Regions from separate parts of the uncultured Stenotrophomonas sp. genome, predicted to be linked through region 1. Evidence: riboswitches for the same ligand, from Rfam matches in the RefSeq annotation. Region 1 holds a riboswitch; the other holds the start of a gene.

Region 1 (4,802 bases):
CCGGGCGGTCGCGCGTTCCGTGCGTTCGTTCGGGAACCCACCGCGTAGAGCCACGCCCTGCGTGGCTGCCTTTTGCATCCGCATGCGACCATCTGTCGAGGGCGGCCGGCGGGTAGCCACCGGAGGGACTGTCAAAAACATGGATCTTTTTGCCAAGCCCCCAAGGACGGGTTTACGGCGTGTCCCGGAGCGTGGCTGGCCGACGGCCGCCCTGCACGGATGAACTGAAACGCTGCTCTTATCCCTTACGTATCCGCCCGCGACGCCTCATCGCGCGTCTCTTCCTGCGCGGCAATCTCGCGCTCGATCCACGCATCCATCATCTGCCGCGCGCGTCTGGCGCGGCGGTGCTGCAACTGGTATTCCATGTCCAGCACGCGGTACAGCGACCACATCACCGCCAGCATCAACAGTGCGAAGGGCAGGGCGGCGATGGTGATCATGCCCTGGAGCGCGTCCAGGCCGCCGGCCAGCAGCAGCACGGCGGCGATCAAGGCGATCGCCACGCCCCAGGTGATCCTGCGCGACAGCGGCGGGTCGCCGGCCTCATCGGTGGACATGCTGGCCAGCACCAGTACCGCCGAGTCCGCCGAGGTCACGAAGAAGATCATCAGCAGCACCAGTGCGATCACTGACAGCACCGTGGGCATCGGCAGGCTGTCGAACATGGTGAACAGCACGGTCTCGTAGCCGGTGGCCAGGGCCTGCACCAGGTCGACATGGCCGAAGATCTGCGACCACAGCGCGGTGCCGCCAAACACCGAGAACCACAGGAAGCCCAGCACGCTGGGCGCGATCACCACGCCAAGCACGAATTCGCGGATGCTGCGGCCGCGCGAGACGCGGGCGATGAACGAGCCCACGAACGGCGCCCAGGCGATCCACCATGCCCAGTAGAAGATCGTCCAGTCGGCCACCCAGGTGCTGCCCGAGAACGGCGACATGCGCAGGCTCATGGTCACCAGCTGGTTGAGGTACGAGCCGATGGTGGTGGTGAAGGTGTCGAAGATGAAGGCGGTGGGGCCCAGGACCAGTACCAGCGCCAGCAGGACGGCGGCCAGCCCCAGGTTGAAGTTGGACAGCCACTTGATGCCGCGGTGCACGCCGCTGGCGGTGGAGGCCATGTACAGCACGAAGGCGACCGCGATGATGGTGAGCTGCAGCGGCGCGCCGGCGTGGATGCCGAACACGCGCTCCAGCCCGGCGGCGATCTGGATGGTGCCGAAGCCCAGCGTAGTGGCCACGCCGATTGCGGTGGCTACGACGGCGGCCACGTTGACCACGGTGCCGATCCAGCCCCGATGGTGCGCGCCGATCAGGGGCTGCAGCAGGTCGCTGATCAGCCCACGGCCGTTGCGGTTGAACTGGAACCAAGCCATCGCCAGTCCGATCAGCGCGTAGATGGCCCAGGGATGCAGGCCCCAGTGGAAGAACGCATAGCGCATCGAGGCGCGCGCCGCGTCCATGCTCTGTGGCGCCAGGCCTTCGGGTGGGGTGACGAAGTGCGAGACCGGTTCGGCAGCGCCCCAGAACACCAGGCCGATGCCCATGCCGGCGGCGAACAGCATCGACATCCAGCTGGCATTGGAGAAGTCGGGCTCGGCATCTTCGCCGCCGATGCGCAGCGACCCCAGCCGGCCGAAGGCCAGGTAAAGCAGGAACGAAAGGGTGATGAACACCACCAGCAGGTACAGCCAACCGGCGCTGCGGATCATGTGGACCAGGCCGCCGCGGACGACCTCGTTGAACGGGTCCGGCGCGATGCCGGCAGCCAGCACCAGCAGCACGACCAGCGCGATGGAGAGTCGAAATACCATGCGCGGCAGTCTAGCCAACGGCGCATGACCCCGCTGTTCACATTACCTGGCTGCGCAACCGGGCGTGCCTGTGGTCTAATCCGCCCCGAAGCGGGGGTACCGCGGCCATGTGGCCACGGTTGAGACAGTCCCTTCGAACCTGATCCGGTTGATACCGGCGTAGGGAAGCTTCGCAACAGCCGATGCACCGCGCCGACCCAGCCCCCGCCTGGAAACCGCGCGTCGTGCGCCGGCCGTGCGCCGCCGCTTCGTCCCATGCCGTGCGAACCCTCGCACCGATAACCCAGGACGATGCCCGATGAACGCACACCCTTCCGCCCTGCATCAACAGGCCCAGCAGCTGTCCGAATCGGTCACGCGACCCATTCCCGGCTCACGCAAGATCCATGTGCAGGGCTCGCGCAGCGACCTGCAGGTGCCGATGCGCGAGATCGCACTGACCCCCACGCCCACCCTGTTCGGGGGCGAAGAGAACGCGCCGCTGACCGTCTATGACACTTCGGGGCCGTACACCGATCCGGACATCCGCATCGATCTCTCCACCGGCCTGCCGCCGCTGCGCGCCGGCTGGGTGGCCGAGCGCGGGGACACCGAACTGCTGCCACGCCTGAGCTCGGCGTTCGGGCGCTCGCGCGAAACCGACCCGCGCCTGGACGCGGTGCGCTTCCCGGCTCGGCTGCAGCCACGGCGTGCCGTGGCCGGTGCGAATGTCACCCAGATGCACTATGCGCGGCGCGGCATCATCACCCCCGAAATGGAATTCGTCGCGATCCGCGAAAACCAGCGCCTGGAGCAGGTCCGCGACAAGGCGTTGCTGGCCCAGCACCCGGGGCAGTCGTTCGGGGCCGCGCTCCCGGCCACGATCACTCCGGAGTTCGTGCGCTCGGAAATCGCGCGCGGTCGCGCCGTGCTGCCCAACAACATCAACCACCCCGAGAGCGAGCCGATGATCATCGGCCGCAACTTCCTGACCAAGATCAACGCCAACATCGGCAACAGCGCGGTGTCCTCGGGCATCGCCGAGGAAGTGGAAAAACTGGTCTGGGCGATCCGCTGGGGCGGCGATACGGTGATGGACCTGTCCACCGGAAAGCACATCCATGAAACCCGCGAATGGATCCTGCGCAACTCGCCGGTGGCGATCGGCACCGTGCCGATCTACCAAGCGCTGGAAAAGGTCGATGGCCGCGCAGAAGCGCTGAGCTGGGAGATCTTCCGCGACACCCTGATCGAGCAGGCCGAGCAGGGCGTGGACTACTTCACCATCCATGCCGGCGTGCTGCTGCGCCACGTTCCACTTACCGCGCGCCGGGTCACCGGGATCGTCTCGCGCGGGGGGTCGATCATGGCCAAGTGGTGCCTGGCCCACCACAGGGAGAATTTCCTCTACACGCACTTCGAGGACATCTGCGAGATCATGAAGGCCTACGACGTGACCTTCTCGCTCGGCGACGGCCTGCGCCCCGGGTGCATCGCCGACGCCAACGACGCGGCGCAGTTCGGCGAGCTCGAAGCGCTCGGTGAGTTGACGAAGATCGCCTGGAAGCATGACGTGCAGACCATGATCGAGGGCCCCGGCCACGTGCCGATGCAGCTGATCAAGGAGAACATGGACAAGCAGCTGCACGAATGCGGGGAAGCCCCGTTCTACACCCTCGGACCGCTCACCACCGACATCGCGCCCGGCTACGACCACATCACCAGCGCGATCGGCGCGGCGATGATCGGCTGGTATGGCACGGCGATGCTCTGCTACGTGACGCCCAAGGAACACCTGGGGCTGCCCAACCGCCAGGACGTACGCGACGGCATCATGGCCTACCGCATCGCCGCGCATGCCGCCGACCTGGCCAAGGGCCACCCGGGGGCGCAGGTGCGCGACAACGCGTTGAGCAAGGCGCGCTTCGAGTTCCGCTGGGAAGACCAGTTCCACCTGGGACTGGACCCGGAGAAGGCGCGCGAATTCCACGATGAAACCCTGCCCAAGGACGCGCACAAGCTGGCCCACTTCTGCTCGATGTGCGGGCCGCATTTCTGTTCGATGAAGATCACCCAGGACGTGCGCGACTACGCGGCCGGGCAGGGCCTGCACGAGCAGGAGGCGCTGGCGGCGGGAATGGCCGGGAAGTCCAGCGAGTTCCGTGCGCTGGGCGCGCAGGTCTACCGCAGGGAATGATCGTCATTCCGCGTCGGCGGGGCAGCCGGTAAGCTCCAGCCACCGCAGAGGGGCAGGGGACACCGGGCATGGCAATCGCACGCACCACCAAATGGCTGGCCATTGCCCGCCGGCATCCGTCGGCGTGGTTGCTGGGCGTGCAGCTGCTGGGCGTACTGCTGTACCCGGCGATGGATGAGGCCGGTGCCAGCCGTGCCCTGTTTGGCGCATTCGGCATCGCGGTGTTGGGGCTTGCGCTGTGGGTGGTGCGGCGCAGCCCGCTGGGGATGTGGGTGGCGCTGCTGCTGGCCATCCCCTCGGTGGTGTTTTCCATCAGCGGCGCGCTGCTCGGGCGACCGGCGCTGGCGACCACGGCGCAGTTGCTGGAGTGCCTGCTCTACTTCTATACCGCCGGCAGCCTGATCGCCTACATGCTGCAGGACCACAAGGTCACCCGCGACGAGCTGTTCGCCGCAGGGGCCACCTTCACCCTGCTGGCGTGGGCGTTCGCCTTCGCCTTCGCGGTCTGCCAGCAGTGGTATCCGGGCAGCTTCGTGGCCACCAGTGAAACTGAACTGCGCACGTGGATGGAGCTGCTTTATCTGAGCTTCAGTTTGCTTTCCGGGGTGGGGTTGAGCGATGTGGTGCCGGTTCATCCGCAGGCACGCGCCCTGGTCATGCTCGAGCAGTTCGCCGGGGTGATGTATGTGGCGCTGGTGGTGTCGCGGCTGGTCGGTCTGACCATGATCCGTAATGCCCGAAGCTGAATGCAAAATAAAACTTTGCTGAATCGCAGATAAAAAAATCGCGCCCGGAGGCGCGAATGGTGC
Region 2 (4,802 bases), on a different contig from region 1:
ACATGGGCATTGCCGATGTACACGTCGGCCCGGCCCTGGGCGACCATCAGCAGCGCGGCACGGGTATTGGCCGCGGTCAGCTGCCGCGCGGCCGGAAACCGGGCCCGCACCTGGTCGTGGGTAAGGAACTCCTGTTCGGTCACCACGCTCAGCCCGGCCAGGTCGGGGTCGCTTGAGATCCGGGTGTCCCCGAGCCGCCCGACCAGCGCCAGCGGGGCATCGGCGTAGGATCCGGTATAGACCATGCAGCGGGTGCGGTCGGGGGTCAGGGTGATGTTCATCACCACGTCGATTTCGCCCCGGCACGCCGCATCCAGCACATCGGCCCAATCGCGATACACCCGCACTTTCACGTCCACCCCGAGCTGCCGGGTCAGCAGCATCAGGTAGTCGTAGCCAAGCCCGTCGGCGCGGCCGTTGTGCATGAATTCGAATGGTGGCCAGCCGCTGTCGTACAGGCCCAAGAAGATGGTAGGGTTCCGTTCGATCCAGTCGGCTTGGCGCGGCGACAGTGAAGGCGCAGGTGCAGGTGACGCGATGGCGGCGCTGCCCAGCGCCCACGCCAGCCCCAGCACGACCAGCCAGCGGACAACCGAGGTACGCATGCTGTCTGTTCTCCCAGGAGTGATCCGCCCACTGCGGCGTGCCCCAAGGGGCCGCTGCCTACCAGGCCATACTATTCCATGACCTTGCGCATAATCCTTGCCGACGACCATCCCGTTGTCCGGGTTGGCACCAAAGCCGCCATCGAATCCAGTGGCGTGGGCGTGGTGGTGGCCGAAGCCAGCAGCGTGGAGGAGCTTTTCGAGATCCTGAAGGAGCAGGAGTGCGACGTGCTGGTCACCGACTACTCGATGCCGGCGTCGAACAAGCCTGACGGTATCGACATGCTGGAGAAGATCCGTCGCCTGTACCCGGACCTGCGCGTGCTGATGCTGAGCGTGTCCCACAACCTGGGCATCCTGCGCATGGTGGTGGGCGTGGGGGTGCTGGGGCTGGTCGACAAAAGCTCGACCATGGATGAGCTTCCGGTGGCGATCCAGGCCGTGCACCGCGGCCAGTCCTATGTCAGCCGCAAGCTGCGCGAGCGCATCGACATGGTCGGTACCCAGTCCATCGGCGACGACCGCACGCGCGCGCTGTCGCCACGCGAAGTGGAAGTGCTGCGCCTGCTGGCCAGTGGCCTGATGGTCAAGGAAATCGCCAAGAAACTGCACAAAAGCGTCAGCACCATCAGCCGCCAGAAGGGCGACGCCATGCTCAAGCTCGGCATGAAGGGCGATGCCGAGCTCTTCGACTACATGCGCGACAACAAGCTCTGAGCGGATCCTGCAGCGCCCGATGGAAACCGACCACCGTGTACAGGGCCTGGCCAACGACCAGGTTGCCGCCGACTGGCCCGCGCTGAGCGAAGCCGAACTGGCCTGGCTGCGCCACCACTACCCCGCGCTGGACGACGGCTGCGACGTGCTCTGGCACAGTCCGCGGCCGTTTTCCGCTGCGGCGCTGGTGCGGTCCGGCCCGCGCCGCTACCTGGTCAAGCGCCATCACGCCAGCGTACGCACGGCCGCGCTGCTGGGCGAGGAACATCGCTTCATCGCCCACCTGGCCGCCGCCGGGCTGCCGGTCGTGGACGTGCTGCACACCCGGCACGGCGCCACCGCGATCGAACGCGACAGCTGGACCTACGAACTGCATGCAGAGGGCGCGGGCCAGGACCTGTACCGCGACAGCCCGTCCTGGACGCCCCCGTCGGAAACCGCGCATGCGCTCGAAGCGGGCGCCGTGCTCGCCCGCCTGCACCTGGCCGCGGCCGACTACCATGCGCCCCAGCGTGGTACCCACCTGCTGGTGGCCCGCGACGACCTGATCCGCGCGCCCGACCCGCTGGCACGGCTGCGCAGCGAGCTGCCGGCCCGGCCCGGGTTGGCCGCGTACCTGTCGCGGCAGCCGTGGCAGCAGGAGCTGCAGTGCGCGGTGCTGCCCTGGCACGCGGCGCTGGCCGACCGCCTGCAGACCGAACCGGTGCTGTGGGGGCATAACGACTGGCATGTGTCCAACCTGCTCTGGTACGGCCAGGGCGCGGCGGCACGGGTGGCCACGGTGTTCGATTTCGGCCTGGCCTCCCCGGCCAGCGCGCTGTTCGACCTGGCCACCGCGATCGAGCGCAATGCCATTGCCTGGCTCGATGCAGGCGGTACCGGGCCGGTGGCGCACGCCGAGATCGCCCTGGCGCTGCTGCACGGCTACCGCCAGGTCCGGCCACTGTCGGCCGCCCAGGTGCACCTGCTGGCTGACCTGCTGCCACTGGTGCACCTGGACTTCGCCCTGTCCGAAGTCGAGTATTTCCAAGGGGTTACCGGCTCCTCGGCAAATGCCGACGTGGCCTGGCACACCTTCCTGCTGGGCCATGCGGACTGGTTCGCCAGCACCGCCGGGCGGGCGCTGCTGGCCACCCTGCACGCCGCCGCCTGAGCCGGCGGGCTCGCCACGGGCGCCGATTGGTGTGAAAATGACCACTGAAGCGGGGGTGCCTGGATCTGCCAGGCTGAGAGAGTCCCTTGGAACCTGATCCGGTTTGCACCGGCGTAGGGAGCTTTGAGCAGCAGCCGCACCCCCGTTCCGGGCCGGTGCGTGTGCGTGCCTTCGCTTCGTCTCCTTTGGCTGATGACGAATCGAATGAACCGCTACCGCCTCACGCTGCTGACCGCCGCCCTCTGCGCCGCATTGCCCCTGCATGCCAGCGAAGCCGACACCGGCGCGGACCGGCGTTCGCCCACCGAGCTGGCCGCGGTCCGCGTGCAGGCCAACACGCCCACGGCGAGCACCGCACCGACCAGCAGCTTCGGCAGCGCCGACTGGAAGAACACCCCGGCCTCGGTCAACGTGCTCGACCGCGCGCTGCTGGACCAGCTGCAGGTCCGCACCCTGTCGGAACTGGCCCGGCACGACGCCTCGCTGGGTGACAGCTACGCGCCGGTGGGCTACTACCAGAACGTCGCCATCCGCGGCTTCGCGCTGGACCCGGCCACCGGCTACCGCTTCAACGGGCTGTCCATCGCCGGCGAACAGCGGCTGGCGCTGGACAACGTGCAGCAGGTGGAAATCCTCAAAGGCGAGGCCGGCCTGGCCGCCGGCGTGATGGCCCCGGGCGGGATCATCAATTACGTCGGCAAGCGCCCGGCCAACGTGCGCACGGTCACCCTGGCCACCGATTCGGAAGGCTCGCGCTACGTCGCCGCCGACGTGGGCGGCTGGATCACGCCGCGCTTCGGCGTGCGCGTGAACGCGGCCTGGGACGACAGCGCCTCGTACATCGACCACGCCGATGGCCGCCGCGACTTCTACTCGGTGGCGGCCGACTGGCTGATCGGCGAGCGCGGCAAGCTGGAAGTGGATGCCAATTACCAGACCAGCGCGCAGCGCTCGGCCAGCGGCTACCAGCTGCTGGGCGGCAGCGCGTTGCCGCGGGGCGTGGACCGCAGCCGCATGCTTGGCCACCAGCCGTGGCAGCAGCCGGTGGGCATCGCCAGCAACAACCTCACCGCCCTGCACACCTACGACTTCAGCCCGGCATGGCAGTCGCGGCTGTCGGTGGGCCACAGCCGTTCGGTGATCGACGACAACGTCGCCTTCGCCTACGGCTGCTACTACGCCGCCGGCTGTGCCGACGGCAGCGTGCCGGGCAACTATTTCGCCCCCAATGGCGATTACGACATCTACGACTACCGCAGCCCGGACGACACCCGGGTCAACGACGAAGCGCGCGGCGAACTGCGCGGGCGCTTCGCCACCGGCACGCTGCGGCATGAACTGTCGGTCGGGCTCAGCGCCTTCCACCGCACCGTGGACAAGCGCCAGAACGTCAACGAATACGTGGGCACCGCCAACATCGCCGATGCGCAGGTGCCGGTGTTCGCACCTTCGCCGCTGCAGCCGGGCCCGTCGGCGCGGCGCCTGGACAGCTGGCAGCGCGCGCTGTTCGCACTGGACCGCATCCACGTGGGCGATGCGTGGCAGTTCTTGGCCGGTGGTCGCTACGTGCGCCTCGACGAGCGCGCCTACGACAAGCGTGGCGTTCCGGAGCGGCACAGCCGCCTGTCGCAGTTCCTGCCGCAGACCGCGCTGATCTGGCAGGCCAGCGAACGCGTCAATGTCTACGCCAGCTATGTGGAAGGCCTCTCGCTGGGCCAGGAAGCGCCGTTCTGGACCAGCAACGGCAGCACCTTCCTGCCGGCGATGCAGTCGCGCCAGCGCGAGCTGGGGGTCAAGTACGCCGCCGCCGATGGGCTGATGCTGGGCGCGGCACTTTTCCGCATCACCCAACCGTTCCAGTACGCCAAGCCCGATGCCAGCGATGTCGGCTTCACCTTCGTGCAGGAAGGCACCCAGGCGCACACCGGGCTGGAGCTGACCGCCAATGGCCAGCTCAGCGAGCGGCTGGCAGTGAACGCCAGCGCCAGCCTGCTGCAGGCGCGCGCGCGCGATGCCGGCACGGCGTATTACGACGGCCAGCAGCTGGTCAACGTGCCCGAGGTGCGCGCAGCGGTGCATGTGGACTACGCCCTGCCGTACCTCGACGGCCTGGCCGTGAGCGGCGGCTGGCGTTACGCCGCGTCCAATGCGGCCACCGTGGATGGCAGCGTGAAGGCCCCGGCGTACTCGGTGTTCGACGCCGGCGTACGCTTCCAGCATCAGCTGCGCGACCATGCGCTCACCTGGAGCCTGTCGGTGGACAACGTGTTTGATCGCTTCTACTGGCGCGACACCGGCAGCACTGCCGGCGACTACTACCTGTTCCC

Evidence for each region. A riboswitch is a leader RNA that binds a small molecule or an ion and turns the genes downstream of it on or off. The one in region 1 is predicted to bind thiamine pyrophosphate.
Region 2: another riboswitch for thiamine pyrophosphate. It lies ahead of RWO33_RS10845 (TonB-dependent siderophore receptor); the one in region 1 lies ahead of thiC (phosphomethylpyrimidine synthase ThiC).

Annotation. Positions count from the first base shown of each region.
Region 1 covers NZ_CAUQPH010000058.1:15,758-20,559, forward strand. The annotation lists gene RWO33_RS11750 (BCCT family transporter) at 246-1,817, opposite strand; TPP riboswitch at 1,900-2,001, shown strand; gene thiC (phosphomethylpyrimidine synthase ThiC) at 2,116-3,993, shown strand; gene RWO33_RS11760 (ion channel) at 4,062-4,739, shown strand.
Region 2 covers NZ_CAUQPH010000049.1:18,717-23,518, reverse strand. The annotation lists partial or broken gene RWO33_RS10860 (transporter substrate-binding domain-containing protein) at 1-605, opposite strand, end outside; gene RWO33_RS10855 (response regulator transcription factor) at 684-1,322, shown strand; gene RWO33_RS10850 (phosphotransferase) at 1,342-2,475, shown strand; TPP riboswitch at 2,517-2,612, shown strand; gene RWO33_RS10845 (TonB-dependent siderophore receptor) at 2,680-4,802, shown strand, end outside.